DNA from 3 places in the Paenibacillus sp. EKM211P genome. Region 2 is predicted to be linked to each of the others. Evidence: riboswitches for the same ligand, from Rfam matches in the RefSeq annotation. Region 2 holds a riboswitch; each other region holds the start of a gene.
The links. Region 2 has a riboswitch for thiamine pyrophosphate ahead of G9G57_RS20225 (thiamine phosphate synthase). Riboswitches for the same ligand answer to the same signal wherever they lie in the genome.
Positions count from the first base shown of each region.

Region 1: it holds a riboswitch for thiamine pyrophosphate, as region 2 does, so the genes downstream of both, G9G57_RS22920 (ABC transporter substrate-binding protein) here and G9G57_RS20225 (thiamine phosphate synthase) in region 2, are expected to answer to the same signal.
Region 3: it holds a riboswitch for thiamine pyrophosphate, as region 2 does, so the genes downstream of both, tenA (thiaminase II) here and G9G57_RS20225 (thiamine phosphate synthase) in region 2, are expected to answer to the same signal.

Region 1 covers NZ_JAAMNS010000021.1:37,022-47,613, reverse strand. The annotation lists gene G9G57_RS22960 (metal-sensitive transcriptional regulator) at 1-233, shown strand, start outside; gene G9G57_RS22955 (copper ion binding protein) at 289-489, shown strand; gene G9G57_RS22950 (heavy metal translocating P-type ATPase) at 607-3,063, shown strand; gene nfsA (oxygen-insensitive NADPH nitroreductase) at 3,351-4,094, shown strand; gene G9G57_RS22940 (TatD family hydrolase) at 4,271-5,116, opposite strand; gene G9G57_RS22935 (ABC transporter ATP-binding protein) at 5,109-6,062, opposite strand; gene G9G57_RS22930 (ABC transporter permease) at 6,108-6,884, opposite strand; gene G9G57_RS22925 (MTH1187 family thiamine-binding protein) at 6,881-7,174, opposite strand; gene G9G57_RS22920 (ABC transporter substrate-binding protein) at 7,529-8,572, opposite strand; TPP riboswitch at 8,768-8,877, opposite strand; gene G9G57_RS22915 (pyridoxamine 5'-phosphate oxidase family protein) at 9,147-9,581, shown strand; gene G9G57_RS22910 (bifunctional 2',3'-cyclic-nucleotide 2'-phosphodiesterase/3'-nucleotidase) at 9,800-10,592, shown strand, end outside.
Region 2 covers NZ_JAAMNS010000016.1:55,671-66,262, reverse strand. The annotation lists gene G9G57_RS20240 (thiazole synthase) at 1-510, opposite strand, end outside; gene thiS (sulfur carrier protein ThiS) at 513-716, opposite strand; gene thiO (glycine oxidase ThiO) at 713-1,861, opposite strand; gene G9G57_RS20225 (thiamine phosphate synthase) at 1,919-2,512, opposite strand; TPP riboswitch at 2,829-2,937, opposite strand; gene G9G57_RS20220 (ABC-F family ATP-binding cassette domain-containing protein) at 3,023-4,576, opposite strand; gene G9G57_RS26045 (hypothetical protein) at 4,749-4,940, shown strand; gene G9G57_RS20210 (cupin domain-containing protein) at 5,306-5,845, opposite strand; gene G9G57_RS20205 (hypothetical protein) at 6,300-7,289, opposite strand; gene G9G57_RS20200 (hypothetical protein) at 7,276-7,830, opposite strand; gene G9G57_RS20195 (hypothetical protein) at 7,832-8,227, opposite strand; gene G9G57_RS20190 (hypothetical protein) at 8,268-8,747, opposite strand; gene G9G57_RS20185 (hypothetical protein) at 8,797-10,592, opposite strand, start outside.
Region 3 covers NZ_JAAMNS010000023.1:59,372-69,963, forward strand. The annotation lists gene thiM (hydroxyethylthiazole kinase) at 1-478, opposite strand, end outside; gene tenA (thiaminase II) at 504-1,193, opposite strand; TPP riboswitch at 1,326-1,428, opposite strand; gene G9G57_RS23845 (NAD-dependent malic enzyme) at 1,498-3,219, opposite strand; gene G9G57_RS23850 (glycosyltransferase) at 3,617-4,738, shown strand; gene G9G57_RS23855 (transporter) at 4,743-5,996, shown strand; gene G9G57_RS23860 (glycosyltransferase family 4 protein) at 5,993-7,219, shown strand; gene G9G57_RS23865 (glycosyltransferase family 2 protein) at 7,179-8,090, shown strand; gene G9G57_RS23870 (response regulator) at 8,058-8,762, opposite strand; gene G9G57_RS23875 (hypothetical protein) at 8,808-9,254, shown strand; gene G9G57_RS23880 (HAMP domain-containing histidine kinase) at 9,251-10,592, shown strand, end outside.

The DNA of each region.
Region 1 (10,592 bases), on a different contig from region 2:
CCCGGTTAAACCGTATTGAAGGGCAGGTACGCGGGATTAAGGGCTTGATTGAGAAGGACACTTACTGTGACGATGTGCTGAACCAGATTGCGGCTGTTCAGTCGGCACTGAATGGTGTCGGCAAGCTACTGCTGGAAGGGCATATGAAAAGCTGTGTCATTGAGCGCATGCAGGCAGGAGAACAGGAAGTGATTGATGAGCTACTAATTACGGTTAAGAAGCTAATCCGTTAAAAGTAGCAGATATACACATTATGGGTATGGACGTACCCTTGAGGAGGAAACGAAAATGGCACAAGTTACATTGAACGTAGAAGGCATGAGCTGCAATCATTGCGTGAAAGCCGTAGAAGGAGCTTTGGAGAAAGTAGGCGCTACCGGCAAGGTCAGCCTCGAAACGAAACAGGTAAGTGTAGAATATGACGAATCCAAGCTGAGTGTTGAAGCTCTGAAAACAGCCATTGAAGACCAAGGCTATGATGTTGTTTAAGATTAAGGTGCTGTATGATTCGTGAACAGATTTGTTCGAAGAAGAAGCTTCCATGTTAGGAGCTTTTTCTTTTTGGACACAATATACCCCACTGGGGTATGTAGAAGGAGGGCTACCATGGAAAACCGCGCGACCGACGGTGATAAGCATACAACGCTTCATATTACGGGGATGTCCTGCGCAGCCTGCGCAAGCCGTATTGAAAAAGGTTTAAACCGAATAGACGGAGTGGCGCAGGCTAATGTGAATTTGGCATTGGAGCAGGCGTCTATATCCTATGACCCCAAGCAGGTGGAAATCCCTGAATTCCGCGATAAAATTGCTTCTCTTGGTTTTGGAACTGTGAGTGAAGAAGCCAATTTGAATGTGACGGGCATGACTTGCGCAGCCTGTGCAGCTCGAATCGAAAAAGGATTAAACCGAATACCAGGCGTAACAGGTGCTACGGTTAATTTGGCGATGGAAACAGCTCATGTGGAATATTCTGCTGGGAGTACTACGGTTAGTGATCTGGTAAGCAAGATTGAACAGCTGGGCTACGGAGCGATCCCACAGAGTGCTGAGGACAATATTGCGGATGTTCGCAGTAAGGATATCCAACGTAAAAAATGGAAGTGGATAATATCGGCAGTGCTGTCGCTTCCGTTATTGTGGGCGATGGTGGCTCATTTTTCCTTTACCTCATGGATTTATGTACCGGAACTGTTCTTGAATCCATGGTTTCAACTTGTACTGACAACACCCATTCAGTTCATCATTGGATGGCAGTTTTATGTGGGCGCGTATAAAGCGCTTCGCAACGGCAGTTCGAATATGGATGTGTTAGTTGCACTGGGTACGTCTGCGGCTTATTTTTACAGCTTGTACCTTACCCTGCGTCCGTCTGATGTCATGGAGGGAATGGCGGGAATGCCTGTCATGACCATGCCAGAGCTGTATTACGAGACAAGCGCGGTACTCATTACGCTTATTCTGGTCGGTAAATGGTTCGAAGCGGTAGCCAAAGGACGTTCGTCTGAGGCGATCAAGAGCTTGATGAACCTACAGGCGACAACGGCACGTGTGGTACGTGATGGACAAGAGCTAGATATACCGATTGAACAAGTGCGTGTGAAGGATATCTTTATTGTGCGTCCAGGGGAGAAAATTCCCGTCGATGGTGTAGTCGTGGATGGGCGTTCAGCAGTGGATGAATCCATGTTAAGTGGCGAGAGTCTTCCGGTTGAAAAAGGAGAGGGTTCCCCAGTCACAGGAGCCACGCTCAATAAAAACGGAGTACTTCGTATCCAGGCTGAGCGTGTGGGTGGTGATACGGCGTTGGCCCGTATTATTAAGGTCGTGGAAGATGCGCAAAACTCCAAGGCCCCGATTCAGCGGATTGCGGATCAAATCTCGGGTATCTTTGTTCCCATCGTAGTTGCTATTGCCGTGATGACGTTTCTCGTCTGGTTTTTCCTTGTGACACCGTCTGATTTTGCAGGATCATTGGAGAAAATGATTGCAGTTCTCGTCATTGCTTGTCCTTGTGCGCTCGGATTGGCTACCCCAACGTCCATTATGGCAGGATCGGGACGTGCCGCTGAGTACGGTATTTTGTTCAAGGGCGGCGAGCATTTGGAAATGACCCGTTCCGTCAACGCAGTGATTTTGGATAAGACAGGTACGGTCACGAACGGCAAGCCAGAGCTAACGGATGTTATGGTTGGCGCAAGCAGCCTGGCTGAAACGGATTTGCTGCGATTGCTCGGTGCGGCAGAAAAAAGCTCGGAGCATCCGCTGGCAGAAGCTATTGTAAAAGGGATTGCTGATCGAGGCATTGAGCTAGTGAGCCCGACGGATTTTGAAAATATTCCGGGTTATGGTGTGAAGGCCTCTGTGGAAGGCAAGCAGGTATTGGTGGGCACACGCCGGTTAATGAGCAGGGAAGGCATCGCGATTGATGACTCAACCGAGCAGCAAATGAATGAACTGGAAGGCGCAGGGAAAACGGCGATGCTTGTCGCTGTGGATGGTTCCTATGCCGGATTAGTGGCCGTCGCGGATACAATTAAAGAAACGTCACGAGAAGCTGTTGCCCGTCTGCGGGCGATGAACATTGAAGTCATCATGATTACGGGTGACAATGAAAGGACGGCGCGGGCCGTTGCCGCCCAGGCGGGAATTGAACGGGTTCTGGCGGAAGTGTTGCCTGAAGGAAAGGCCGAAGAGGTAAAGAGACTTCAGGAACAGGGCAAGATCGTAGCCATGGTCGGGGACGGTATTAACGATGCGCCGGCGCTGGCTACAGCTCATATAGGGATGGCAATGGGCACGGGTACAGATGTGGCCATGGAGGCTGCCGATATTACGCTCATGCGTGGTAACCTAAATAGCATTCCGGACGCGATCGAAATGAGTCGGCGGACCATGACAAACATACGGCAAAATCTGTTCTGGGCGCTCGGTTATAACGTGATCGGCATTCCGATTGCTGCTTTGGGCTTTCTTGCTCCATGGTTGGCGGGAGCGGCCATGGCATTCAGCTCTGTTTCGGTCGTGCTGAATGCGCTGCGTCTCCAGCGCGTGAAGCTGTAAATGTTTTGATGTATTAGGCAGACGCATACTGCTGGATATTTGTAGCGAGATCATTTTGTAATTAGAGCAAGTACGCACAATTTTAGCTTTGTGCGTACTTGCTTTTTTGCTAAGTTTTTCATTTGTGTAATCCATGGTGCCATCTTTCATCGCGTCAGGTTGCTTATCATTGGCGAAAGTTTCATAATATTTGTAGGAGTGCCATGCAAGTATGCAAGAACCTTTTCGTGTACTCACAGCTTGAAGCAGATAAAGAGCTTATATTATGGATTAGGAGTGAAGCCGTCATGAATGATACGATTTCCTTGTTGATGAACCATCGGTCTGTTCGAAAATTCAAGTCAGACCCCATTGCCGACGAGCAGCTCGCAGCTATTGTGGCAGCTGGCCAAATGGCATCCTCGTCCAGCAATGTGCAGGCATATACCGTTATTGCCGTTACCGAGCCTTCCTTAAAAACAAAACTGGCCGAGTTGGCAGGAGGGCAGGCTTATGTTGAGCAATGCCCTACATTTCTGGTGTGGTGCGCAGACCTGTATCGTTTGAAGCAGGTGACGATTCATCATCAGCCAGGCCAGCCTTCCTACGAAGGGTCCGTCGAAAATTATACGGTTGCAACCATTGATGCCGCGTTAGCTGCACAAAATGCAGCGGTGGCCGCTGAATCACTCGGCTTGGGCATCGTTTACATCGGGGGCATTCGTACTAAAATAGCAGAGGTATCCGAGTTGTTAGGGTTACCAGAGCTGGTATATCCAGTGTTCGGTATGTGCATTGGTGTACCGGATCAGGAAACGGGCTTGCGTCCACGACTTCCACTGTCCGGTGTTTTGCATATGAATGGTTACGATAAAAATCAGACGATGAAAGCTGTAGAGGTATACGACCATACATCAGCTGAATATCTGAAGGAACGTACGGGCGGTCAACGCTCTACACCTTGGTCTGAGCAAATGGCGACGAGATTGACCGAGCCAGCGCGTTTGCAGTTGAAGCCATTTTTGGAACAGAAGGGTTTCTTGAAGCAATAAAGTGGAGCAACGTCAAAAAACGTTGCAATGGATGAGCTGCATTTGAGCAACACGTGTATGTAAAATTACAAGAACCTCCTTAATTACGCATGATAAAGTTTCGCGTATATAAGGAGGTTCTTTGCTTTGACTACAAGTTATGGTTGTGAGCCTTTTAGTAACTAGCTGATATGCCTTTATGAATTGGACAGGGAGTAGAAGCGGCTCGTATTATCATAAAACAATTGACGGACAGTAGCTTCATCTTGACCGGTCAGCTTGCTATACTCGCGAATGACCTCGGCAGTCATCCGTGGATGTGTCTGCTGTCCGGTAAAAGGGCCCTCGAATGGCCATGGGCCGTCTGTCTCTGCCATGACCTGATTAGACGGATACTGTCTTGCCAAACTGCGGATTTCTTCTTCGTACAGGAGATCCGGTGTGAAGGACACATAATAGCCATTACGGGCCATACGTTTGGTCGTGGCGGCAGAGCCCTTGAACCAGTGAAAATGCGCTTGCGTAACGCCGTGACGTTCCAATAGGTCGCAGGCCATGTCTGCATCTTCATAAACGGCGTGCAGCACGATGGGCTTGCTATGCTTGCTTGCAAACTGGATAAATCGCTCCAGTAGTGCTATATAGGGAGCGAGGTCAAAAGCATCTCCGCTGCGTGAGGCTTCCAGCCGATTGTAATAGGGCAGGCCGACTTCACCTACCGCAATCATTTGTTGTACATGTTCGTCCATCCAATCAAACAACAAGTCAAGCTCGGCTTGTGGTGGCAGAGCCTGTTCTGGATGAAAGCCGAAGGCTGGACGTACTAGCCCGGGCCAACGCTCAGCCAGGCGCAGGTTGGCTTGATTGGAGGCGAGATGCATGGACACGGCTATAATGGCTTCTACATGGTTGTCGGCAAGCGAAGCGAGCAATAGCTCTTGTTGCTCAGGCGGGTAGCTGTCTACATGAATGTGTGCGTCGATTAAGGGAACAGTTGCTGTCGCGTTCAATCTCAATGCAGAGTGCACATTCCAATCATTCATAATGGTTTACCCCGCCGTCAGAGGTGTTTTTACGGACACTTTCAGCGGTGTCCATATCGCCGTCCAGTTTGTGCTTTTCCTCACGCATCCAGCCAGTCATTGTCTGCTTCCATTCCATAAAGCGTGGATCGAGGGTGATTTCTTCCCTACGCGGGCGAGGAAAAGGAACGTCTACGACATGCATCACTGAAGCAGGTCGCGCCGACAGCACATAAATGCGGTCGGAGAGCAACAGCGCTTCTTCAATGCTGTGGGTAATGAACAGCACAGAGCGGCGGTTCTTCTCCCACATCCGCAATAACCATTGCTGCATATCTGCGCGTGTCAACGCATCGAGTGCGCTGAACGGCTCATCCAGCAGCATTAGCTCCTGCGGGCTAAGCAGGGCGCGAAGAAAGGCCGCCCGTTGCTGCATGCCACCAGACAGCGTATGCGGATACGCCTTCGCGAACTTGCCCAGCCCAACCTGCTCAAGCCATTGCAAGGCTTCTTTGCGCCGTTCACGTTCGCTGACGTATCGGGACTCTGCTACTGCATCCTTTCGCGGTGCATTTTCCTGCCCGAGCAGTATGTTGTCCAGCGTGGTGCGCCACGGGAAAAGGGCGGGCTGCTGCGGCATATAGCTAATATGACCGCGTTCACCAGTCACGTCCTGTCCATGCATACGAATACGTCCCTGCTGCGGCTTGAGCAGCCCGCCGATGATGTGAAACAGCGTACTTTTGCCACTGCCTGATGGACCAATGAGGGAGACAAATTCGCCCGGTTTAACGGTAAGGGATACATCCTGTAGTACAGGCAGTGAGCTTCGCTTTTCCCGGAAGGCGAGGCTGATCCCGTCCAATTCCAAAGCAGGAGGGGCAGGCGTCATTACCTGCAGTTCTCCGGCTTGTTGCTGTTCATCAGCGACGGGTGGTGATGTCAAGTCAGTCGGATGCAGACTCATATATGCCACGTCCTTTCATTGATGCTTTAATGCAATATGTGGATGTTATTCTTGATCAGGTTTCCAGCGAACCAACCATTTCTCCAGTAGTAAAATAACGACAAACATCAGCAAGCTGAGTGCAACAATAATACCGATAGCGGCAAAAATGAGATCCGTACGATAGGCAGACTTTTGCAGCAACATATAATATCCAATTCCTTCACTGGCCCCAATCCATTCGGCAATAATCGCGCCCATCACACTGTAGGTAGCAGCGATTTTAATGCCAGAGAAGACTTGTGGCAGGGAGTGTGGCAGCTCTAGTTTTAGAAAAATAGCCCTGCGGCTTGCACCCGACATCCGCATGTAGTTCATCATCATACGGTCTGTCCGTGTCAGCCCGTCCATGGCTGCTACAGCCACGGGAAAAAAGCATACTAATGTAATGACCATAAGCTTGGGCAGCACGCCAAAACCGAACCATACCATGAGCAACGGACCGAGGGCGATAATCGGAATGTTTTGGCTAAGGATCAAGAGCGGGTATAGAGCAGATTTGAGAAAAGGAATCGTATGAAGAACGATGGCGATCAGCAGTCCCGTTGCTGTCCCTATAGCAAATCCCGCAAGCGTCAGGCGAACCGTAGCCCATGTATGGGTGCCAAGCAACGCCGACTGCGCCATACCCTCTTGTACGATTAGGGATGGAGCTGGCAGCAGCCAGGATTCAATATGTAAATAGGAAACCGCTCCCTGCCAAGCCGCTAAAAAGAAGAGGACCGCCACAAGGGGCGGCCATACGCTTTTCCACCAGGATGCGTTCTTGCCATTCGGATTCATGGGCGATACTTCTCGGTCAGCTTGTTCATACTGATACCCTGTGGGTTATGTGCAATTTTGATCTGTGAAATGACGCTGGGACTTCCAGCTTCCGTCAAAGCCTCGTGCATTTCTTTAACCACTTTCAGCAACTCGTCGAGCTCGCCCTCCATGGTCGTATCCAATGGATTCACCTGATGTTTGACACCGGAACGCTGGATGACCTCAATCGCCTTGTCTACATAGGGGTAAGAGTCTTCGTTATTAGGTGTTTTAGGGATGACTTGAATGCTGAGCAGTGTATTAGCCATGTGAATTTCACCTGTCCTTTATTGTTTAAGTTATTAGGAAAATAAATTGGTTTAAGGCGGGGAGACCGCTTCGCGTTTCATTTGATCTTACGATCGCTGTTGCCATGGGATTCTTTGAATTAAATTTTAAAGGTAAGAATTCCCTAAGTGTATGCTTCCGAAGCTAGCTTTCCTAAAGAAAGCTTTCAGGCGAACGTTTCGCTTCTCCAGATTCAAGTTAACCGCTACGCTGCCAACCGCCTTAAAAGCACTTTAGTTTTTTGATAGGTTGTGTGGCATTTTTACACACAAAGCCCGTATTTACGCTTCGTTCACTTCTCTACTCCAGTCTTATTTAGCGATTTAACAAAATGATCAACGCTTGGGCAAGAAGTCGTTTGTGAAGGCCTTATCGACTTCCAAAGGTTTGCTGAGCAGCTTGCGTTCATACATCCAATCCGAGTAGTTTTGCCATACCTCTGCTTTTTGTAAGCCCCATTGCGTGGCATCGTCCTGATAACGCGGGCTTAGCCATTTTTGGCTAGCAAGTACCAGTTTTTTGTCCAGCTCTGGCACAGCTTTAGTTAAGATATTCGCCGCTTCTTCTGGATGGGCGATAGTGTATTCATAGCCTTGTGCGGTAGCATCCATGAACGCTTTGACTAGGTCAGGATCATTTTTTATCGTCTGTTCATTACTCACAATTACAGGTGTATAGTAATCGAGACTTTTGGAATAATCTTTTACATACAGCATATCCAAGGGCTCGTCTCGAAGCTCGGCCTCAATCCCGGTCCATGCGTAGAAAATCCAGGCAAAGTCAATATCCCGCTTCACGGCTGTAAAATAGTCTGCATTGCCCATATTGACGATTTTCACTTTGCTCACATCACCTTGGTCTGAATCCATGATGGATTTCATGACCGCTTCTTCTACAGGAGAACCCCAGCCACCGTAGCTTTTACCCTCGAAATCTTTCGGGCTTTTAATTCCGCGGTCTACCGGAGCTGCGAAGCCAGAGGTGTTATGCTGAATCACCGCAGCGATGGATACGAGCGGTACGCCTTGGATGCGAGCCTGAGTGACGCCTTCTTGATAGCTGATACCAAAAGGTGCAGCATTCGAAGCAACCATTTGGTCGGCTCCGCCTGAACCTGGTTGAACAATTTGGACATTCAAGCCTGCCTTTTCGTAAAATCCTTTGTCCTTGGCGACATAGAGTCCCGTGTGATTCGTATTGGGTGTCCAGTCGAGCACGACTTTAACATCTTTGAGCCCCTTTGCCGAGGTAGACGTTGAAGTGTCGGCAGCAGGAACCTCCTTTTGAGATGTAGGGGGATTGCCGCCGCAAGCGGTCAGAGTCATAGCCATGAGCCACAGACTGATTAGACCCAGGCTTAACATTTTCATGCGCTTCATCGTTGTGTTCTCTCCTTTTTAATTACCCGTTATCCGTCCAATCAGACAGTTTATATTCCCCATTTTCACAAAAATCACATCTGCCGGAAGCAATCTTTCCAACAACTTTATCTTCAACAAAAAAAGCGTCCCGAGATTCCGGGACGCTTGCGCTTGTATATACCAAAGTAAGGGATGTCCTGTTTTAATAAAAGGCACATCTTGCTTAAGCATTCCTACGCTGGCATTACCCAGATCAGGTTGTAAGGGTCAGTGTCTTGGGACACACTCTCAGCCGGCCGATTCCAGCACCCCTGGCATTGTATGGTTTAATGGGTTCGTTTATTCGGGTTTACTACGACGATTATATGCCTTGAAAGCAGGTCTGTCCAGCCTTGAGGGAGCGCTCACGGTTCATTTGTCGAACGACAGGGTACACTTTTACTGTGAGCTTTGATCTGAAAATGGACATGAATCATTCAGATCTGTTTCGGTCATGTTATTTTTAGAACAGCTACACTGTATGTTTAGGAGAGCTGGTGCCAAGTGGCATAGCCCTATAGAATTCTAATTCGTAAAAAGGAGTTGTTGTACTGTGGGTAAAACGGAGACACTGGATCGCAGTCAGCTGGAACAAGCCATTGTGAAGGCTTTGGATAACAACAAATTTTGCTCGTTAGGTACGGTTGAGGGCGGAAAACCGAAAGTACGCTATATGGCCCTTTTTAACGATGGAATGAACATTCATCTGGCGACGGATCGCAAAACACATAAAGTGGATGAGCTAAAGGACAATCCGAATGCTTATCTGCTGCTGGGCTATGAAGTGGGTGGCACGAAGGAAGTCTTGGAAGTGGAGGCTACCGTCCAGATTACAGCTGATGAGGGGTTACGCAAACAAGTGTGGAATGATTCTCTGAAAAAATGGTTTTCCGGACCAGATGATCCCGATTATGTCATCTTAGACGTCAATCCGACTCGTATTGAGTACGTGGGTCAACAAACGGAGCGCCAGGTGTGGACAAAATAGAAACAATATAAACGGACAAGCCAGTAAATTTCCAACTTTTTCAGGAGATTTATTGGCTTTTTTTATACGCAAAATAATTATTTTTTCATAAATATTTTAAGCAAATGACTACTCTTTTGTCTGGCGTTGGATTAAAATAGGAATGGTGGGTTCAAAGCTTACATATATGTGCAAAAGTATGTATATGAGGCATACACCTTAATGAGGAGGGGTATATTTTGTTATTTCGTAAAAATTGGTTTAAAGGGTTTACAGCAGCAGTTGTAGCTTGTAGCCTGCTGGTGTTTTCAGCGGCTCCATCCTGGGCAGCTATCGATTCTCGCGATAGCGCTACGGTGAATTTGCGGATCATGGAAACAACAGATATTCATGGGGCGCTGATGAATTATGATTATTATTCGGACAAAGAAACTAATGAATATGGCTTGGTTAGCACAGCAAGCTTGATCCAACAAGCACGTAGTGAAACAAGAAACAGCATGCTGTTCGATAACGGTGATTTGCTGCAGGGCAATCCATTAGGCGATTATATGGCCCGCAACAAAACCTTTGAGAAAGAAGGCGGTGTCCATCCGGTCTATAAGATGATGAACTTGATGGATTATGATGCGGCTACTGTCGGCAACCACGAATTCAACTATGGTCTTGACTTCCTGGACAAATCGCTCAAGGGAGCTGATTTTCCTTACGTAAATGCGAACGTTTATGTTGATAATGAGGGTCAAGCTACTAAAAATTATTTTACTCCTTATCAGATTCTTGATAAAAAAGTAACGGATGAGAAGGGCGAAGAGCATACGCTTAGGGTGGGTGTCATCGGTCTGGTAACCCCCCAAATTATGCAGTGGGATGAAGCTAATTTGAAGGATAAGGTCGTTACGAAGGATATTGTGGAAACAGCCAAAAAGTTTATTCCACAAATGAAAACAGAAGGTGCTGACATTATTGTCGTGCTTGCACACACAGGCTATGAGGATGTGCCGCAAACGCCAATGATGGAGAATGCCGTTA
Region 2 (10,592 bases):
TAACTCTAATGAAAACGGATTGAGCAAACCATGTCCTGTACCAATCGGTGAGGCACCAGGCATAATGGCATGTACTCCAAGCTCTTGCAGCCTCTTTGCTAGTATCACATCATCCGATATGTAGGGCAGTACGACAAAGCCTTCCTCTAGCAGTTTTTCACTAGCCTTCAACGTTTCAAAAGGGTCAGGCAACAGCGTTTTGCTATCCCCAATGACTTCCACCTTAATCATGTCGCACAAGCCAGAGGCTTTTGCCAACTTGGCAATACGGATTGCCTCTTCTGCTGTTGTTGCTCCTGCTGTGTTGGGAAGAAGTGTATACCGGCTCAAATCTAGCGTATCAAGAAAATGTTGCTTATCCCGTTCCTCCAAATTCAGTCTGCGCACAGCGAACGTTAATATTTCTGTCTCAGCAGCCTCTACAGCCTGGGATTGGATATCCAGATCCGAAAATTTCCCTGTTCCCAGCAACAACCTTGAGGTAAATGATGCTTTTCCAATGGTTAACATGATCAACCGCCTCCTACAAAATGTACGATTTCTAGGCAATCTCCATCCTTAAGTACCGTCTCATGATGATCTTCACGGGTCAATATATGCCGATTCAGCTCTACCACTACGGTTTTCACCTTTAAATCAAGTTCATGCAGCAATTGATCCACATGAGTGATTCGATTAGAAATGGTCATGCTCTGTCCGTTAATGATCAGCTTCATAAGCTTTCCTCCTTGAGGAGTTCAGAAGAAAATTTGCTTATTCCAAGTCCAGCCGCATCAGCCCCTTTAAGCATAGCTGCCATCGCTCGCCCAGTCGCATCACTAAGCAAGACACCGTTACGATAATGCCCGACTGCAGCATAGACGCCCTCTACTCCAGGAACAGGGCCAATGAAAGGACGCTCCGCAGCTGCCTGTGGACGTAAGCCCGCCCAAGCACGTATAAAAGAAGCTTCTTGTACACGCGGCAACCAGGCAGATGCACGTACTAACAGTCCTTTTAAGCCTCCTACGGTCACCTCTTTGTCATATTGATGTGGAAGACTCGTAGCCCCAATCCAAAGCTCGTTATTCTGTTTAGGCACGAGGTAAACATCATCGGCATAAATGGTATAATCCAACGGATGGTCCTTCAAGGAGACTGCTACCACTTCACCCTTGACTGGATAAAGAGGATAATCAAATCCAATTTGTTCTAGCAATTTCAAGCTGTCCAAGCCTGCGGCAATCACGACCTGATCGCAGGAAAAAAATCCACTATCCGTTCGCACACCGCAAACTCGGCCGTCCTGTATGATCAGTTCCTCAGCATGAGTTCCAGACCATATTGTTGCTCCCAGCACCGCAGCTGCCCCTGCATAAGCACGGCAAAGCTGAACAGGGGCCACTTGTGTCTCCTTTGATCGGTATATAGCCCCAATTACTTGATCTGCCAAGCCCGGAATCCGTCGAGCCAATTCCCTGGCATCCCACCAAATAGGGCTATCATCCTCTCGGATATTCGCAGCATTCCAGCGTCTCTGGCCCTCTGCTTCTGAACGAAAAGGGGTCACAAAACCTTCTGTACGAAAATCAACTGAAATACCCGATAAACGCTCCAAATCACAGACAAGGTCAGGGAAAGCATCTCGACTTGCGCGAGCAAATCGCGCCAGCTCAAGGTCTGAGAACTCTTCGCTTTCCGCTGCCAGCATTCCCGCCGCTGCTCCTGATGCTCCCTCACCGGGGATCCATCGTTCCAGCATAATTGTACTTCGTCCCTCCTTAGCCACATGATAAGCAATGGCACTGCCGATCACACCTCCGCCTATGACCAAGCATTCTGCGTGTCCTATTGCTTTTTTCTCTGTATGTGTCTTTGACATATGTTCCGTGTCTCCTCTCCGGTGAGCATTCTGCTTTCCCTTCGTCTCGTTTTCTTGCTACAGGTCGTGAACTACAAGATCTACCATTCGCCTATATTCCATCGCTGCTGCAACGGGTGACTCTGCTTCCCATATACCAGACATCACCGCAATTCCGCTTGCTCCGGCATGATAGAGCTCTGGAACATGATGAGGTTGTATGCCTCCCAGCGCTATCACCGGAATGGCCGACAATCTGCAAATGCGTTCAAGCTGTGCTACACCCCGCGGTACAAGACCGGCCTTACAATAGGTCTCATATACATGACCAAATAGTACATAGTCTGCTCCCCCCTGCTCAGCGGTCTGCACCTCCTCCAAGGAATGTACAGACACTCCACAGCGTGTACCCACTGGAAGCAGACTTTTCGCATCCATCACAGATAACCCATTAGCAGGTAGCTGGACAGCTCTTGCCAAGGTAAGTAAAGCTACGTCCATACGGTCATTTACTACAATTTGCTGCAAAGGAACTTCCTGCTCGATCATGCTACGAGTCAAAGAAAGCAAAGCAGAGGCACCCTTCTGTTTCGAACGTGCGTGTACATAATGAATATAAGGACAAATAGCGGCTGCCACTTTGGGTACATCCACACAGGAGACACTTTCCATCGTAATTACGTGTAATTCGATCTCATTTTCACCTCACTTGGACTAAAAAATATAAAATAATCGTATAAGCTGAACTATATTGTTGCAGCTCCCTATTGGGTAATATCATACGGAGCCAGCCACATGTACCAGCAATAATGAAAGGAGATCATATGTAAATCCGTCTACGGAAGCTCGAACAAATGAAGATGAACGAAACGCAAAAAGCCACTTCCCAGAGGAAGTGGCTTGACAAACGTTCAAAATCGAACGGACTATTATATCCGTAAACGTATATCGTTCCCTGCGCAAACAAAAGTAAAGAGCTACTACCTTGTTTGTACAGTACTCACTTCCCTACGCTGGCATAACCCAGATCAGGTACAAAGGGTCCGAAATCCATTTTTTTCGTCTCAGCCGCATGGGCGGCTCCCCTAGTGTGACTATTTTATTGTATCAGCTAAAGATAGCTTAGCATATTTTCCTAATTCTGCAAACCCCACCTTGTGTGAAATCTGTCAGAACTGGATTTTAGTTAACTTTACTAGACCACTCTTCTACATTCCACGTTTTGGTTACCCAATCCTCGTAAAAGTCCGGTTCGTGGGATACAAGCAATACGGTCCCTTTGTATTCCTTCAAAGCGCGTTTGAGTTCATCCTTTGCTTTGACATCCAAGTGGTTGGTAGGCTCATCAAACAGTACCCAGTTGCTCTCACGCATTAACAGTTTACAAAGGCGGACTTTAGCCTGTTCTCCACCACTAAGCGCAGACAAAGGCCGGGTGATATGCTCATTCTTCAAACCACAGCGCGCCAAATGCGCTCGTACTTCATGCTGATTCAAATGCGGAAATTCATTCCATACATCGTCAATCGGTGTAATTTTCTCCGCCTTTACTTCCTGTTCAAAATAAGCAGGCTGCAAGAAATCCCCTTGATAGGTTTTTCCGCTGATTGGAGGTATTTTCCCGAGAATGGTTTTGAGCAACGTAGACTTACCAACACCATTGCAGCCAACAATTGCGATCTTTTCGCCACGTTCGATCGTCATGGACATTTTAGGCAAAAGGGCATGAGTGTAGCCAATTTCAAAATCAATACCCTCAAAAACTGTTTTCCCGCTCGCACGGGCTTCTTTGAACTGAAAGGTTGGCTTTGCAGCTTCTTCAGGCTTATCAATACGTTCGATCCGATCAAGCTGCTTTTCACGGCTTTTTGCACGGCCTGATGTAGATGCGCGCGCTTTATTGCGCTGAATAAAATCTTCCTGTTTCTTAATATATTCCTGCTGCTTCTCATATGCATCAATATGCTGTGCTTTGTTCAGATCCGCCATTTCAAGAAACTTTTCATAGTTAGCTGAATAGCGGGTCATCTTAGCAAATTCAAGATGGTAGATTACATTAACAACTTGGTTCATAAATTCAGTATCATGTGAGATGAGGATAAAAGCATAGGGATAATCCTTCAAATATCGCGTAAGCCATTCAATATGCTCCACATCCAAATAGTTGGTAGGCTCATCCAGCAGCAATACATTTGGCTTTTCCAACAGCAACTTAGCAAGAAGCACCTTTGTCCGTTGCCCACCACTAAGTGCTGCTACATCCCGATCCAGTCCGATGGCAGAGAGACCTAATCCATTCGCCATTTCTTCAACCTTCACATCAATGAGGTAAAAATCCCCCATATCCAATTGCTCTTGAATTTCTCCCATCTGTTCCAGCAAGACTTCCAACTCTTCGGGAGAAGCCTCTCCCATTTTGTCTGTAATTTGCATCATTTCCTTTTCTAGTTCCAACAAAGGAAGAAAAGCGTCTTTTAATACATCACGTACTGTTTTGCCTGGCGTCAGCTTGGTGTGCTGATCCAGATAGCCATAACGTACACGTGGAGTCCATTCCACTTTGCCTTCATCTTTAAGCAACTTTCCAGTCAGAATGTTCATGAGTGTCGATTTACCAACACCATTAGCTCCTACCAATCCTACACGTTCCCCCGCAAGTAATCGAAAGGAAACATTTTTAAATAATGCACGGTCCCCAAAGTTGTGGGATACATTTTCTACAGTCAATAAACTCATAAGCTGTTTTTGGCTCCTTATTGTCATCGGCACTGCCGAGTGTTCTTATTTCATCAATCTTTCGTTTCTTTCAAAGCTTTATTGTAGCACATTCGGCACCCTTATCGGAACATTGAAAACAGCGAATTTTAAGGTTTTCAGATGGAGTGGCCTAAAAAAAGAAAACCAGCTAATGTTAGTCAAGGGGTCCACCAACATTTTAACGAAAATATATGCTAAGGACATGGCTTATTTTTTTGCCCTCATTGCCCTTATTAATCCGGATTTGAAAGTAGTAGAAATCGACATCGGCCAACTTGATATTGGTCAACTTGCTTCCCAAAAGTCGGTAAATAGCAACGTATTGACAATCAATATGTCTTGAAGGTTTTTCGCTTGCTAAATCATATCGAATTAGCGCTTAAGCTCCTCTTCGGTAGGTACATAAAGAGTTTCTTTGCTTCTTTTGGCAATTTAAGCTTCAAGCTCAGTTCTAAGATGTTGAACCAGACTCTAAGATAAGCATAATGGTAAGATCGGAATTATTGCGTTGAAGTTAGTATGCAGAAGCTTACAATTCCAAATAATGAATACCTTAATAATTGATAAGTTCTAATAACAATTAAAAAACAGAACTCTATGTAGACAGTCCTCATGAGTATCGAAGGAATAATAAAATGGAGAAAATGTAATTATCCCGGCCTGGGTTCCGGACCGGGAAGAAATAAAATAAAATATAATTGGATTTATTTATCTTTCAGCAGACATGGCAATTTCTTTTGATTCATGAACTGTTCCAAATGGATGCTCAGGCGGTGCATAGATAACGTATATCTTAAGGGGCATATTTCCTGTATTAATTACATTGTGCCATTTTCCAGCAGGTATCATAATTGCATAGCCATCATAGGCCATCACTTGAAAATCTAATTGGTCTTTCCTATCCCCCATTTGAACAAGTCCCTGACCTTCTTCAATACGTATGAATTGATCAGTTGTTGGATGAGCTTCTAAACCGATATCATCGCCAACATTAATGCTCATCAGAGTCACTTGTAAATGTTTTCCTGTCCATATAGCGGTACGATAATTTTTGTTTTGTTTTGCAGCCTGGTCCATATTCACTACAAATGGACTTTGTCCATAATCTCTTAATATTGTCTTTTCATAGAGATTACTGTCGTTATTATACCAATTGTAGTATTGAGGATCATAACTCCGATAATTGTAATTACAGCTGTTATACATAGGAATATGCCATGGAAAGTGATGGCATGATTTATGGTACATACTCATTCTCCTTTATTTGATTCAGTGTTTACTTATCATATGCGGCTGCCTATATAAAGGACTAAAAAACCTTCAACAATAGGCAAAAGCCTAATTGATGCCAAGACAAAAATATTCACAAGCGTTTTCGTCCTTCACTTCAAAAGACGTTATTACTTAAAGTTACATTTAATAACACATACTTCCAAGTGGTATCATCTTCTTTGGAACTCCCCCGGTAAGTCGAGTATTAAATTCCATTTATTTGACTCACTCTTTAAAAAAGCAGTGACCAAAAAGGCAAAAGACTAGGCTGGCACTGCTTCTATTGGCTATCGGCTTGGCTTGGAGATTCGTCTATTTCTCTGCCCATTTCAAAACAAAGTTCTTCCCGGCTAACGTCATATTAACCTCCTATTAAAACAGGCCAACCTTTTGGTTGACCTAATAATACGAAACCCACCCCGGAGGGTGATTATTTTAAGCTGTTATGATATTGGTACTCAAAATAACCAGCAGCTGCCGCAGATTTTTCATCCGTAAAACGCTCAGTCGCTTGAAAAGGGGTTGGATATGAATCTCTATAAAAATATTTCATTCCAGTACCCGGTTCTATGCCACCAATAATAGATTGCTTTCGGACGACTCTTCCACCACCAAACCCATAGTTATTGTAATACCTGTCTCCAACTGGAATACCTTGGATAAACGCGATCATACCCACATCATCTATTGTGTTATACCACTCCTCTTGTGAAATGAGTGGTAGGGTGAACGTATAGGAAATGCCATTCCGTGCTGCTTTTTCGTTATGGACATTAATCAGTCGAGCCAGATCTTCCTGAATGGTGCGAACAATGGTGGAACGGCGTATTTGCTCAAAGGTTAATGAATTGTTCAGTAACGAAATGGGGGTCTGACCCTCAAGCTCTTTTTGAAACCCCTCCACCCATCTGTGATTCTGCGCATCATAGGCATGTAGATAATTATCCAGGGTGAATCCCACACTATTGCCTGCGGAATCAACATAGGCATAAGGCTTTTTTTCGCTCCACTTGGGGCCTATAACCGCTTGTCCATACGCATCTTTATAGGATGATGAAGCGAACGTATAATAACCATCATAATCCAGTATCACAATAGCTGGTATGTAATTCAATAACGCACGTTGTGCTGCTGTATCCCCATCAGTGCCCATATTAAGGAAGAAAGTGTGCAAGAACGTGGCCAGCGCTTCTTCTTTATCTACACGAAAAAACTTATCTGATCCATATCCGGCCTCGCGTTCCTGACGTTCATTCTGTGAGAGCACAACACCTGCATCCTGAACTGCGGTACGGAGAGCAGACGTATATTTCATTTCTAGCTGCTGTACTTCACGCTGATTCTGCACTCGTAAATCACTAACCACACCAAAGGGCAAAAAGAGTAGGATAAATATAACTGCAAAATCAGTAATCTTCATTCAAAACCATGCCCCCGTAAGAAGCTGAAACTGCCGGCTTATCGTTATCTATTCCACCCAGAAGCCATGATTTGTATAAATCCGCAGGAGTCCGATTCGTATTATATAATCGTACTGTAAAATAATCACCGGCCATCAAGGTATACCGACGTATCTGTTCCGACTTGGGCTGCGAATGATCAGGAAACAGTACAGGTAAGATTTGCGGGTTATAGTAACTATCGTATACAACTTCATAATTACCCAGAAAACTGTCTGGCTTCGCCGCATCTGCATAATTCGGTACATATTTTTTGTGCATATGCTCCAAATCAACTTCGTACGTATTGCCTGTCAGCTCCAGATCACGTATAAAATCGTTATACATCGTCGGTGTAATGTAACCTTTGGTTCTTACCATATCAACAAAATGTACAGTCGAATGATATGTATTTAACCCGGATATATCATCCTGCCGTTCAGCAGCTTGAGCTGCGGGTACGATGTACAAAAGTAATACAGCTAGCAGTGCTCCCAACAGCTTAGATATTGTTTGAACCACTTCAGTCCTCCCCCAATTTCTCAAAACGTACAGATGTTATGTCTCCACTCCCATTACGCTGTGAGTACATGGCATATATAGAGGAAGCATCCAAGGTAGATACATCAGGCTCAAACGGTTCAGAATATACATCGTACTCTGAACCGTCAACTTGAACCGAAATCCCCTCCTGCAAGTTCAAGCGAATGGTCTGAATGACTTGAGTCCCTTTAATCCGTTGCGGCGTCTCCACCCCTATAGTACGGGAGATCCGTCCCTCAGATTGCTCCTCCTGCTGCGACCTTAATTCCAGTGCGCTATCCAGTTGACTGGACAAGTTTGCTGCTGCTGCACATGCGGTTACAAATAGAATAACTGACACACCAAGCCGCAGCATACTTGAAGCGTGATCAGACATACTCACGACTCCCTTATAACTATTATTCTTGCTGTACTACTTAAGACTGGGTAAACAACAACCCACGTACCACGTTAGATTTGTCTTTAACGATTTCAGCCTTGAATTTACCACTTGGATTTACATATTCATTCTCCTTTTCATTCAGTGTATTCGCGATTTTTCCTGTCTTATCACTGCCGCCATTCACAGCGCCATACTGCTCACTGTCTGGACTAATGTTCAGAGCATTTCCGTACCACTGTCCTGACATGTTTTTGCCAGTTTTAATTTGAATACCGAACTGGTCCTTTCCCTGAAACTTCCGCAGCGCATTGGTTACCTGGGAGCCGCTAATCGTTGTGCCGTCGTATACCGTAAAAGAGGCTTGAGACAATTCGGTCTGGATATCGGCGAAATTGTTTTGTGCCGTTTTAGTGGCTTCCTGAGCTGAGATAAACAGTATAACTACAATTGTGATTAGTGCGATGGTCAAAAAAATCCCAGCGGCTACCTTTAATGCCGTTGATGCATTATTCATCTTTTTCTCTCCTCAACTTGTAATATTGGTTAAGCATTATTGAACTTACTTACTGAATTTTTTGTATTTGCTCATAATAGCTATCCATTTGAACAAAGCTCATTCCAATCAGTGGAATTACCAAATATAAAAAGATAAGACCATACATTGGGGCAAAACCAATCATCCTCCCCCAGATCGCCTTGCTGTCTATTATTTTTTCATACTCCTGTTTTCTTTGTTCAAAATAGTAGGACATATGGGATTCCAAATCATCAAATGCCTCTCTAATGGTAATTTTACCCAAAGATAAATGGAGCTTGTCCACCAGACGTTGAAATTCCGGCAAAGGTGCTTCTTCTTTCAACAAATCGAGAGCTGCCTCTGGCCCATGTTCATAATGAAGCAGACATTTTTGCAGAGGTCTTTTGAAGATTACTGAAAATCTATTCAGCCACTCCAATATTTCCTCGACAGACATTCGTTCCATAACCCGTAAAATGGAAATAACCGTTTGAAACTGATAGACCTCATGCTTCATGTCCAAATGACGCATTTTCCGTTGCAAATATAATAAAAGTATGGGCATTTGGTAGGCTACATACCCAGCAATCATACTAATCAGTACTTCCCACCACTTTATATATTCTTCATTCCAATCTTTCAGCTTTTGGAGGATTCGATGAGTATTCCTGGATAGCTGCTCTGGAGTAGCTGTGCCATTAGCATAATGTTCTAAAGAAGCGTACGTTCGCTCGTATGTGCTGTCCGCTTTCATGTTCAACATTTGCATGATTTTGCGGTCAATCTCACTCTGCTTCAAAGCTTCCTTTTCCTCTGTCGGACTTAAACGTCCAAACATTTGCCCCGATTGTACTGGCGCGTGAAGGATATGCGTTTTTTCAGCTCCATGTAAAACAAATATAGTACTAATACTAAGCACTAATCCTAAGATAAAAAGAGCAATTCTGCGTATGTAGAGCCACTCGAGCTTTACCTCCGCACCACTTTCCTTTAAGAGTCGGGTTATCTGGAAATAAGATGACATATGCTGCCGAGGAATTAGAGAATCCACCATATTACGAATGATGGGCATACGATATAACCTCTGCTCCCACACCCTCCGCCCTTTACCCGCACGATATCCTGTCTCGTCGGACTGTTGCAGTTTCTGTAACAGAAAGTAGGATAGGATGATAACAATGTAAACGGTCAATTTTGTGATATAACCCAATTTCCCTTGATAAAACTCATCCATGGATGGAAAGCTGGATCTCGCCCATCTCTCGATTGGGGTAGTAAAGAAAACAGGGGCCAGAGCGATCACGTTTAAACTTTTTAGCAGGTAGTCCAGTTTATTTCTCCTCAGCAACTCCAACTGAATTTCGCGTGCAAGACTGCTTAGCCCCTTTAAATAAATGGAACCACCATCCTCAACCCGATCACCAAACTCCATGACCATATACGAGATACCAGCAAAGGCTTTTAAAAACCGATTTGGAGCTGATTCATAATATCTTTCGAGGGCCTCGTGGGGATCAGCATCTGTCAGCGCCTCATGGATGAGCCGTGCATGTCTTCCAGCCTCTGCCTCTGCTAAATCGCCTGCTTCGGATATGGCTTCTTCCACCATACCGTGCTGATGATAGTGATGACGTACATTGGCGAACAATTCGATCATTTGCCCAAGTAGCCTTTTTTCCATTTGGCTCGTGGTCACGTCTATAATAAGGCTGTTGATTACCACTCCGCATAAAACGGCCAATACAGCAAACTCTATTCCTGGTTTCATCATCAACAGCACAACGCCGCTGCAAGCAAAAGCCCCCCAAATGAACAGTATCATCTTCATGGTCTGCAGACGAA
Region 3 (10,592 bases), on a different contig from region 2:
CCCGAACTGCCAGATCGACATTACTGCTGTCAGCACTGTCGCCTGCATCTACCCCTTTAATTTCTCGGGCTTCTCCGATCAGATGAGCGACTTCGGCTGCATTGCCTCGTACTAGTGAGATGTTAACCTCGTTTAGAATTCGTAGTGCTGACTCGGTTCTAAAGCTAGTCGCTCCTGCACCGACCGGATCTAACAGAACTGGAACACCGTGAGCATTCGCCGATTGTCCAGCAAGGATCATGGCATCCACCAGCTCACGGTTTAGCGTACCGATATTTAACACGACGGCGCCCGCTATTTTGGCCATATCTGCTACTTCCTCGGGTGCATAAGCCATCACCGGGGAAGCCCCTAGTGCATATAGGCCGTTGGCTGTAAAGTTGGTGACCACCACATTGGTTATATTATGAACGAGGGGGTTGCTGTTTTGTACCTTTGTCAGGAGCGCCGAATAACTTTGTTCCCATATATTCATCATGTTTATCCTCTCTCATCTATACTGATTATTCCAAGACCGTAGCGCGCATCTGGACGGGCCATTGTTCCTGCTTATAAGCCATATCCCAGAACATATATTCCAGCTGGCAGCTTAGCATAAAATGCTCAATCATCCGCTCTCGCTCGGCAGCCGTGGCGACTTTCGCCCAAGCATCCACACGCTCTCGATATTTGAAGGTTACATCTTCAATTTGGTTGCCATAGAAGCAAATCCACTCATAGAACGGATGAGACTCGTCTGGTCTTACCTCATCCATTAGCCTGCGTCCAATTTCAAGATATGTCCATGGACATGGTAGCAGCACGGCCATGATTTCCCCAAGACTACCCTCATGTGCGACGGTCAGCATATGGCGGATATAATGATGAGCGGACGGAGCGAGTGGATATCCCTGCATCTCTTCATAGGTGACACCTGCGATAGCACAAAAATTTTGATGCGGATGAACCTCGCTGTTGAGAATAAAAGAGATCTGTTCGTTAAATACAGCCATATCCTCCCGGCTCGTGCTTTTGGAGATCGCGATGCCGTAAATCCGCATGTAGGCGCTCAAATATTCAAAGTCTTGTTTTACATAGTGAATCAGCTGTTCCCTTGTTAAATTTCCTTCAGCAATACCTCTCACAAAGGGATGCTCATAAATGGCTTGAAAAATGCCATCCGCCTGCTGACGGAGCTCTTGCGAAAAACTCATTTCCCCACCTCCAACAAAAATGGAGAATAAGAAGTCCCGTAAGATACAATTCTCGGAACAATGCCAAAAAGCCGCCCCGAAAACTGGAGCGGCTTCAACATAGGTTCAATGCGCAAAAACGCCTGAAACCCTATATAGAAGGCTCCACTTTCCTACGCTAGTACGAACTAGATCAGGTTCAAAGGGTCCAAGATTCATTCTTGTCTCAGCCATAATGGCTCCCCTAGTGGACTTTCCTATTCTTTTGACTAATACTGTACATTCGTTCCTATGTTATGTCAAACTGCTTATGCCTAGTGAAGGATTAGTGAGGGTGTTGGATTACACTTTCCACGGCTTTGACCCTCACATATTCCGGTTTCCACATTGCATCCCGAATGGCTTGCTCAATATTTGGAAGGTGTGCCTGAGCTACCTGATCCTGAATTGCGGCCTTTGCTACCGCAACCGCAACCGCAAACGAAACATCACGTAATTTTCGAATATGGGGCAGCAGTGCGCCGCCAAGTTCATTCGAATCTACGGCGTTGGCAACGGCATCAGCTGCTGCGGTAAACATGGAAGGAGTGATTCGTTTGGCCTTGACCACAATTGCGCCTAGACCCAGTCCCGGGAAAACAAAGGCATTGTTCGCCTGACCAATTTCAAATTTCGTACCGTTATAGGTGACGGGCTCAAAGGGACTTCCCGTAGCAATCAATGCTTTGCCATCAGTCCATCGTATCAAATCCTCGGGTACCGCTTCAGCCAGATTGGTAGGATTGGACATGGGCATAATGATCGGGCGTTCCACATGCTTTGCCATTTCCTTGATAATCTCTTCAGAAAAGGCACCCGCTACACCGGAAGTCCCAATTAAGATTGTAGGTTTTACCTGACGGATGACCTCCAGCAACGGTATTTTGCCGTCTTCCGATCGGGCCCATGAGCTGATTTCTTCCTTTTTACGCACATATGGTTTCTGATAATCGAGTACATCTTCCATATCGTCCGTTAATAGCCCGCGATAATCAAAGGCCCAAAACGACCTGAAAGAATCTTCTGCAGGAAGCCCGTCCTCGATCATAGCGCTCCGTATTTGGTCGGCGTTACCGATTCCTGCTGCCCCTGGACCAAAGACAAGTATTTTTTGTTCACGTAGCGGAATTTTGGTGACACCTACCGCCGAAACAATCGCAGCTAATGTGACTGCTCCTGTGCCCTGGATGTCATCATTGAAGGTGAGAATGTTTTGACCGTATTTCCCTATAATGTGGCGTGCGTTCACGCTGCCCACATCCTCCCAATGCAAAAGCGCTTTCGGGAATTGTGTTAACGTTTTGCTGATAAAGGTATCAATAAATTGATGATAGGCTTCTCCGCGAACTCGTTTATGACGGTTTCCGATGTATAGCGGATCATTCAGCAGCTTTTCATTATTCGTGCCCACATCCAGTACAATGGGCAGCACCCGCCCGGGATGAATACCTGCCGCAGCTGTATATACAGCAAGTTTGCCAATAGCAATGTTAATTCCCCCGACCCCCCAGTCACCAATTCCCAAAATACTTTCTGAATCCGTGACCACGATCAGGTCAACATCCTCACTACGCAAGCCGGAATTATAGAACGCCTGTCCGATACCGTTCGGATGATCTATCGATAAATATACGCCCCCGGGACGGTTGTACTCATGGCTGTATTCTTGAATGGCGGTTCCTACAGTCGGTGTGTAGACTACGGGCAGCATTTCACTCAAATGGTCGGTTAGCAGCCGATAGTAAAGCACGACATTCCGGTTATGAAGGTCGTTAAGTGAAGCATTTTTACGCAGCATGGTGGGTTGTGCCAGGAATTGCTGATATGCCCGAACGCTCTGTTTTTCCAATGAAAGGACAGTGGGAGGAAGAATTCCTTCCAAGCCCAGTTCTTTGCGTTCTTCTTCTGTAAATGCCACCCCTTTGTTCAAAAGAGGGTTTGCTAGCACGTCCTTTCCTCGTAAGGGAGTAGATAATGACCCATCACGATTGACATGAAATGCTTCCATAAAAATACCTTCTTTCCCTATATTTCAGTAATTATTCATGATGAAAAATGACATGTTGTCCATAGTATGGACGTACGAATTGGTTTTATTCGTCTATCAATCTATGACAAAATGACCATATGTGTATCTTTTTATTAATCCTATAGAACTAATTTTGTTTTCGGATTCACCTTGTAATTCGTATGGTAATAGTCCTAATGAATCAGGTCTAAATGCTCTGTTTTTATTAAATATGAAAATTAGTTTTTCTTCTCTTGAATGCTTATATATCAAGGGATGTGAGCTATTTTGTTAAGAAAATATGAAGTATTTGGACATTAATTTAATCTTACTAAGCAAACATTTTTAATTCTTTTTCAACAAAATAGAATTATTCGGAGGAAAAGGAGAGGTTTGTGTGCAGGGACCTATAGCCATTTTTAGCGATAACAACAGGGCTATTGATTATCCCAATGTGATTTGTTTTTACCAATATATACAGTGCGAGGACACGGAGGAAGCTTCAGTCTACGAGGGCGCAAGTTGCTGCCTGATAGATTATAGGGAGCCGGGGCAAGCCGTGCGGAAAGCTAATCAGATCCGTAGCCAGTTTCCACAAATGCCATTGCTATTGGTGACGGATGTAACCTTTCCGTTCAGTGATCTGCATATGGTGCAAATTATCGGAGTAGGCCGATTGCGTCTGCTATTTTGGCAAGCCAATGATACCGAAGAAATACTTTCTGAAATACAAAGCTTGCTCTATCCCGAGTATTCGACTAAAAGCCAACATGTTGCATTCATCTTGTCTGTGTATAACGAAGAGAAACGTTTTGTTCATGTCAAAACCTTTGCTGAGCGACTGCAAGCCTTTATCCGCAGCCATATTATAGAGGGTTCGATTTATCTCATTGATGATGGTAGCCACGATGGCACGAATGCCTTGATTAAAGCGCTGGAGGCAGCAACGGACTTGTCCGTAAACCGGATTAACCAGAACTTGAGTCCACTGCTTCAAACAAGGGAATTGGGACGCAATACGCGCAAGGCAGGGACGTATCTGGAAGGAATGCGGACCATCGGTGCGGATTACTACGTATTTGTGGACGCGGACGATTCCTTTTTTATTGAGGATATTGCCAGAATGATCAATGTTGTTCAACAGGGCTACTATGATGTTGTGATTGGAACCAAAGATATGACCGCCGAGAATCGTTCTTTATTGCGATCTATCGTTAGCTTTGGCAAACGGGTCGTCTCTCGCCCCTTTTTACCAACCGGTGTAGTAGATTCCCAGACGGGTCTTAAAGTGATGAGCTCGGTTGCCGTGAAGCGGATGTTTCCACATTTGAAGGAACAACTCGGACTAGCGCTGGATCTGGAGATGATGTTCATTGCCAAGCGACTTCAGCTCCGTGTGCTGCAACTACCCGTCAAATGCATTGACCGAGATGGCTCGCACATTCATGTCTGGAAGGATTCCATTCGTTTTTTGCGCTCTATCATTGAGATTTGGCGACTGGATCGGCGGGTGAGATAACCACGTGAACAACCGATTGCGTTCGTTGATGTTCCCCCTCTTTAATGTGCTGCTTAACGGATTCAATTTTTTCTTCCACATTGCAGCGAGCTGGTATCTTACCGGACAAGCCTATGGTCAGGCGAACGCGCTGTTGGCCCTCTTTGCACTGTTGTCCGTATTGGGCTTATCCATCCAGCTGTTAACCGCCAAGCTGGTATCCAAGGCTGACCAGAAGCTTCTGCTACGCAGCTTACCGCTCGGTTCTCTATTACTAAAAGCACCTCTAGTGCTAACTCTGCTTGCCATGATCATTTCACTTTCCTTTCATCCGTTGCTGCGTTCGCTATTGGGCGTTGAGTCCGGCCCGCTGTTCATGCTGTATGCCTTGATCGGATTGCATATTCTGGTGAGTTCGTGCCGTGGAGATTTACAGGGGAGGGAACGCATGCTGGCGCTCAATGTGAACTATTACATTGAGGTATTAGGGAAGCTATGCCTGTTTTTTGTCCTGGCTGCCCTGGGGTTAAGGCTGGAAGCCTTACTATTAGCGAGCTGTGGGGGAATGCTGCTGTCGTTGCTTCACGGCTGGATCGTTTCGGCCCAAGGCTTGTCCCTATTGACATATAGAGGAGAACATATCCCTGCTGGGTTATGGAAGTCACTAGGTCAGGATTTCACCGACAGCCTTATGACGAATTTATTCATTCTGTTTTGTATATCCATCGACATGTTGTATGTACAGCATTATTTTCCTGAGCAGGCCAGCAGCTATGCCATTGCGCTGAAGTACAGCCAGTTGGTCTATTACGTTTCGTACAGCTTGATTGCTGCCTTTATTCCAAAGATCGGTGCGCAGGGGCATGACCGCCAGGCTTTGGGCAAGTTAATTGTAATCTATGCTGGATTAATGGCTGTAGCCGCGCTGTGTGTATATGTGGGCACAACTTATATATTCCCACCCTCTATTCCCATATTATTTGGAGCCTCTTACCAGGCGGCTGAGGCCTATATTCCATGGGGAGGCTGGGTGTATTGGCTTTTTTCCATCGTGCTATTTTTTGTGCATGTGCACGTATTAGTGGGCAGACGCACCTTTATGTTCAGTCTGATGGCGGGAGCCGCAGCTTTATTAGTAGCCTTTCATATGGCTCACACAGACCCGATCGATTTTTTGTTGTCAGAGTTCATTGTGTACGGAGCTATGTCTCTCTACTTTGTGATAGATGCCTATATGTATTTGTTCAAAATAAAGATAAGGGGAGGAATCACCCCATGAATACCATACTAGAGCAGGACGATAAGACCGTAGTTCTATTGCTTTCCTGGCGTGACATTCGTTCTCCGAAAAGCGGGGGAGCAGAAATTTTCACCCATGAAATGCTGAAACGCTCACAGCAAGGCCGGTTTCAGTTCATTCATTTCTCACCCCAATTTGAGGGGATGCCTGAGCATGAAGTCATCGACGGAATTACGTATATTCGAAAAGGAAACATATACAGTGTTATTTATTATGCGATGCGCTATTACCGTCGTCATCGGCAGCAGATTGACTATGTAATTAATCAAGCGAATACGCATCAGTTCTTTACCCGATTTTGGGTGGAGGCATCCAAGCGAATTTTTTTCATACATCAGCTAACAAGGGAAATATGGTATGAAAATGCCAGGTTCCCGCTAAATATGATTGGATTTCATATGGAGCCCCTCATGCTTAAGCTGGCACGGAAGGATCGGACGCTCACCGTATCCCCGTCTACCCGGTATGATCTGCTTAAGCTGGGCTTTCATCCAGATCGCGTTCATCTTTTACCGGAAGGCATTGAGTTTGATCATTGGCCGCGTGAACAATTTTTGACGAAGGAGTCTAACCCAACCTTCATGTATGCCGGACGCTTTGTTAAATATAAGGGCATTGATCTGGTCGTTGAAGCCTTTGGGCGGCTCAAGGAAAAGTTCCCCCAGGCTATGTTATGGATTGCCGGAAAAACCGATAAAACCTATGTGACAGAACAATTATTGCCGATTATAGAACGGTATGGATTGACATACGGAGAACCGGATGAACAGGGACAATCACAAGCCGATATTACCTTTTATGGATTTGTTTCAGCAGAGTATAAGCTGGAGCTGATGAGCCGTGCCCATGCGCTCGTATTCCCTTCCCTGCGTGAAGGCTGGGGATTGACGATTACCGAAGCGGCAGCGGTTGGAACTCCCAGCATTGTGAGCAATTCTCCCGGTCTGGTGGATGCGACGGATTTCGGAAAAAGCGGATATTTATGCTTTCACGGCGATATTCGAGGATTATCTGAACAAATGGAAAGAGCGGCAGAGGGTGGCGAAGATTACATGGCCATCCGTGAGCGAGCGTACCAATATGCGCTAAGATTTCATTTTGATCATACAGCTGCCGCGTTTGAGCAGTTGATGGAGAATTGGACAGAGGAGGCGGAACAGAGTGGACAAAGTGGTCATTCTCTTCTCCACGTACAACAATGAACGTACAATAGAGCCTTGTTTGCGAAGCTGTATGGGGCAAAATTACAGGGATCTGCATATTGTAATTGCCGATGATGGCTCCAGTGATCGGACGGTTGAGACGATTCGTATGCTGTCCGCAGGGAGCTCAGTACCCGTTACCGTATTGGAGCTTCCTCATGGAGAGCGGGGAGTTGCTAGAGTCAAAGCGGTTGAGGAAGCGAAGCGCTTGGGTGCCGAATACATATTTGTATTGGATTCCGATATGATTTTAGCCGAACATCTAATTCAGCAAAGCATCGACTTTTTTGACGATCATCAAGATATTGGTGCCTTGGTTATTCCAGAGGAGGCATATTCGGAAGCAAATAATTTTTTCTCCAAAGTAAAGGTTTTCGAGCGGAATGTAATTAACAACGCAGGAGAGACCTTGGGAAAACGCTCCATTGAAGCTGCACGCTTCTGGCGAATGAGCGCTTACGAATCGACAGGCGGATTTAATGCGGAGCAAATTGCTTTTGAAGAAATACAGCCAACCTTACGCTATATAGAGTCTGGCGGAGTCATTCGCCGGGCGGTTTTTACACGGGTATATCATGATGAAAAACAGGTATATTTGCAGGATGTATTACGTAAAAAAGCCTACTACTTCTCGGTGATGGATCGTACGATGTCATCTGAGGAGGGCGGATTGCGAAAGGCACTGGAACGTTGGTACTTCTTCCGTCCGGTGTTGTATACATGGGGGAATGTGAAAAACTACATCCGCCATCCGCTGCTAACGGGGGGGATGTTGTGGATGTACACCTGCCTGACTGTGATTGGGGTAGCCGCCGTGTTAAAGGGCGGCACCCGTCACTCAGGCGATCTCGCTAAGGCGGATAAGGCGTAACGATGAATGACCGAGGGTCAGCGTATCCAGTGAGTACAGGTCGGGATCGGAAGATTCCGGCTCCTCATACGGTATATATAATGAATGCGGAGTTAACTGAATACCTTCGCCAGCAGGATGACGCAGTGAGCAGCCGACAGGATACAGCTCAGCAAGTGCAATGTGTACGGCGGTTACGACATCTTGTTCATTCAGCAGGACATACGGTCGGTACGGAGCATTCAAAATGCTGTTTATAAATACCGATAGGTCTGATGCGACGTTCTGGTCTGCATACAGGCTGTTTCGATTGAGTCGGGCCTGATCAAGCGCCTCATACAGTATCTTTTTTAGCGTATCATCATCCAGCTCCAGCGGTTTCGTCAAAAAACGGAACACGCCGACTTGATTAATGGCCGATAAAATAGACTGTGTATGCAGGTGACCAGACAAAATGATGCGTACAATGTGCGGATAATCCTTCTTAATCATACGAAGGAACGTAATCCCGTCCAAACCAGGCATAAGCAGATCGGAAACGACAACATCAATCGGGTACTTTTCCAGCACTTGCAGAGCTTCTTTAGGCGTGTGAGCGGTATGTAAGGTGAATGTTTCTTGCGTCAATGTCCGTTCTAGCAGGGACAGCACCATGGGGCTGTCGTCAACAAATAGAATGTTTTGGGGTGTCATAAGAACTGCGCAACTCCAATCAGGAAGTAAGAAATGAGGAACTACATGTATAATATCAGCGTTTTGGCATTTTTGAAAGATGTCAGTACAGAACGGGCGTTGCGTCTTTTTTGTGAACGATTTGATTCGGCTGAACATGCGCTCTGGGAAAAAGGGATGCGTCTTCTTCACGAATATCATGCTGCGCGACATACAGGGGTGACCTTGGCTGTCTCCAGCGCACTTCAGCATATGGAAGATCGTCATGATATTTACGTTGTTGATCTGCGAGCATACAGCGAGGAAGATTTGGATCGTCTATATATAGCCAAAACATGCGAGTTGATCCTGCTGACAGACGGGGCAACGGAAACCGCTGCGAGGTTTGCCGCACTCCAGCGCCGCACTCCCCGGTTGCTGTGCGCACGGCTACCGCTGGTCAGCTACGAGCTGGAATGCCTGATGCAAGCGATTTTGAGCCGTCTTGAACAAAATGGAGGGGCCAGGTCATGAAGCAATGGGCTTTGTTGAAACCAAGTTGGCAAAAGCTGATCCTGTACCTGATGGTTTTGTGTGTGACAGTGTTCTTGGCCGCTGTGCTACAATGGTTCGTCATGCGGCAATTCAGCGGTCACTTGGCGGAAATTCAGAACGAGCAGCTCCAGGATGAGGTACAGGAACTGTCTGGCAGCATAACGGAGCATTATGCCGCATGGCAAGCTGAGCTAAAAGAGCTGTCGTCCAGTCTGGGCAGAGAGATGCTGAATCAGGGAACACGTCAATATGCTGTGGGGTTTAAGCGTGAGAGCGGGTCTTTTTATGTGCTGGATGAACAGTATCATGTGATGGTCGGACGTGACAATCGTGAGATGAGGAATGCGGTCCAGCAGATTAAATGGCTGCAAAATGGTTGTGCGGTAAGCTCTTTTGTGACTGAGGATCATCAGCCTGCCCAGTACATAGCGTGCAGGATTCAAGGGGCGCAGACGGGCGGTTTTATGGTGCGTACAGTTGACGCTGAAATGCTTAGTGGAATTGTTAAAAGTAAGCCGGTGAATCAGCATGAGACTTTATTTTATAACGGTCAATTCAAGATCGTAGCTTCCCGAAGTACTTCGGATATCAACCGGACGGACATCACGAGTGTAACCCGTAGGCTGCTGGAGGGCAATACGGGTATCGTTGAAGATCGTGGAGAGAAATACGGAATAGGATTCAGCCGCATTGGGGAAGAGGCCCTTTACATATCGGTTAAGGATATCAGTCAGGACACCCCCCAGCGAATTAGCTCCTTTCGCAAACAGTTGTGGATGGTGATGGCTCTAATACTCATTATTTTGTGGGCCATGCTCATACAGTTCCGCAAACGGATTGTGAAAGATGCCATCGTGAACAATCAAGTGCGTGACCAGCGGCGGGATGAAGATATGCGACAGCAGCAGGACACGTATTATTTGCCGTTAATGCAGACGATTGAGCAACAGCTGCAAGAGCTGCAAGAACAGACTAGCCGTCTCACAGGCGGCGATGATTTAAAGCTGTTGGGATTTTATCAAGATCTAGCCAACCGCTTTGAAGTGTCTTCCAGTCAGGGAAAAGGAGCATCTCATGAGGAACTGGAGTATTTCCGCGAGCTGAATGAAAATTTCATTCAGGGTCGTCTCAGACAGGAATCCTCACTAGGAGAATTACTGACAGGCGTCCGTAGTTTGCGTGATGAGCTGGAAGAGAAAATGCATGATAATAGCGGAATTAGCTTCACCGATATGAATGAGGTATTGTCCGAATCGCTGAAATGGGCGAACCGTTCGCTGAATATGAAGCACATTCAAGTGATCTTGCGGCAAGAGC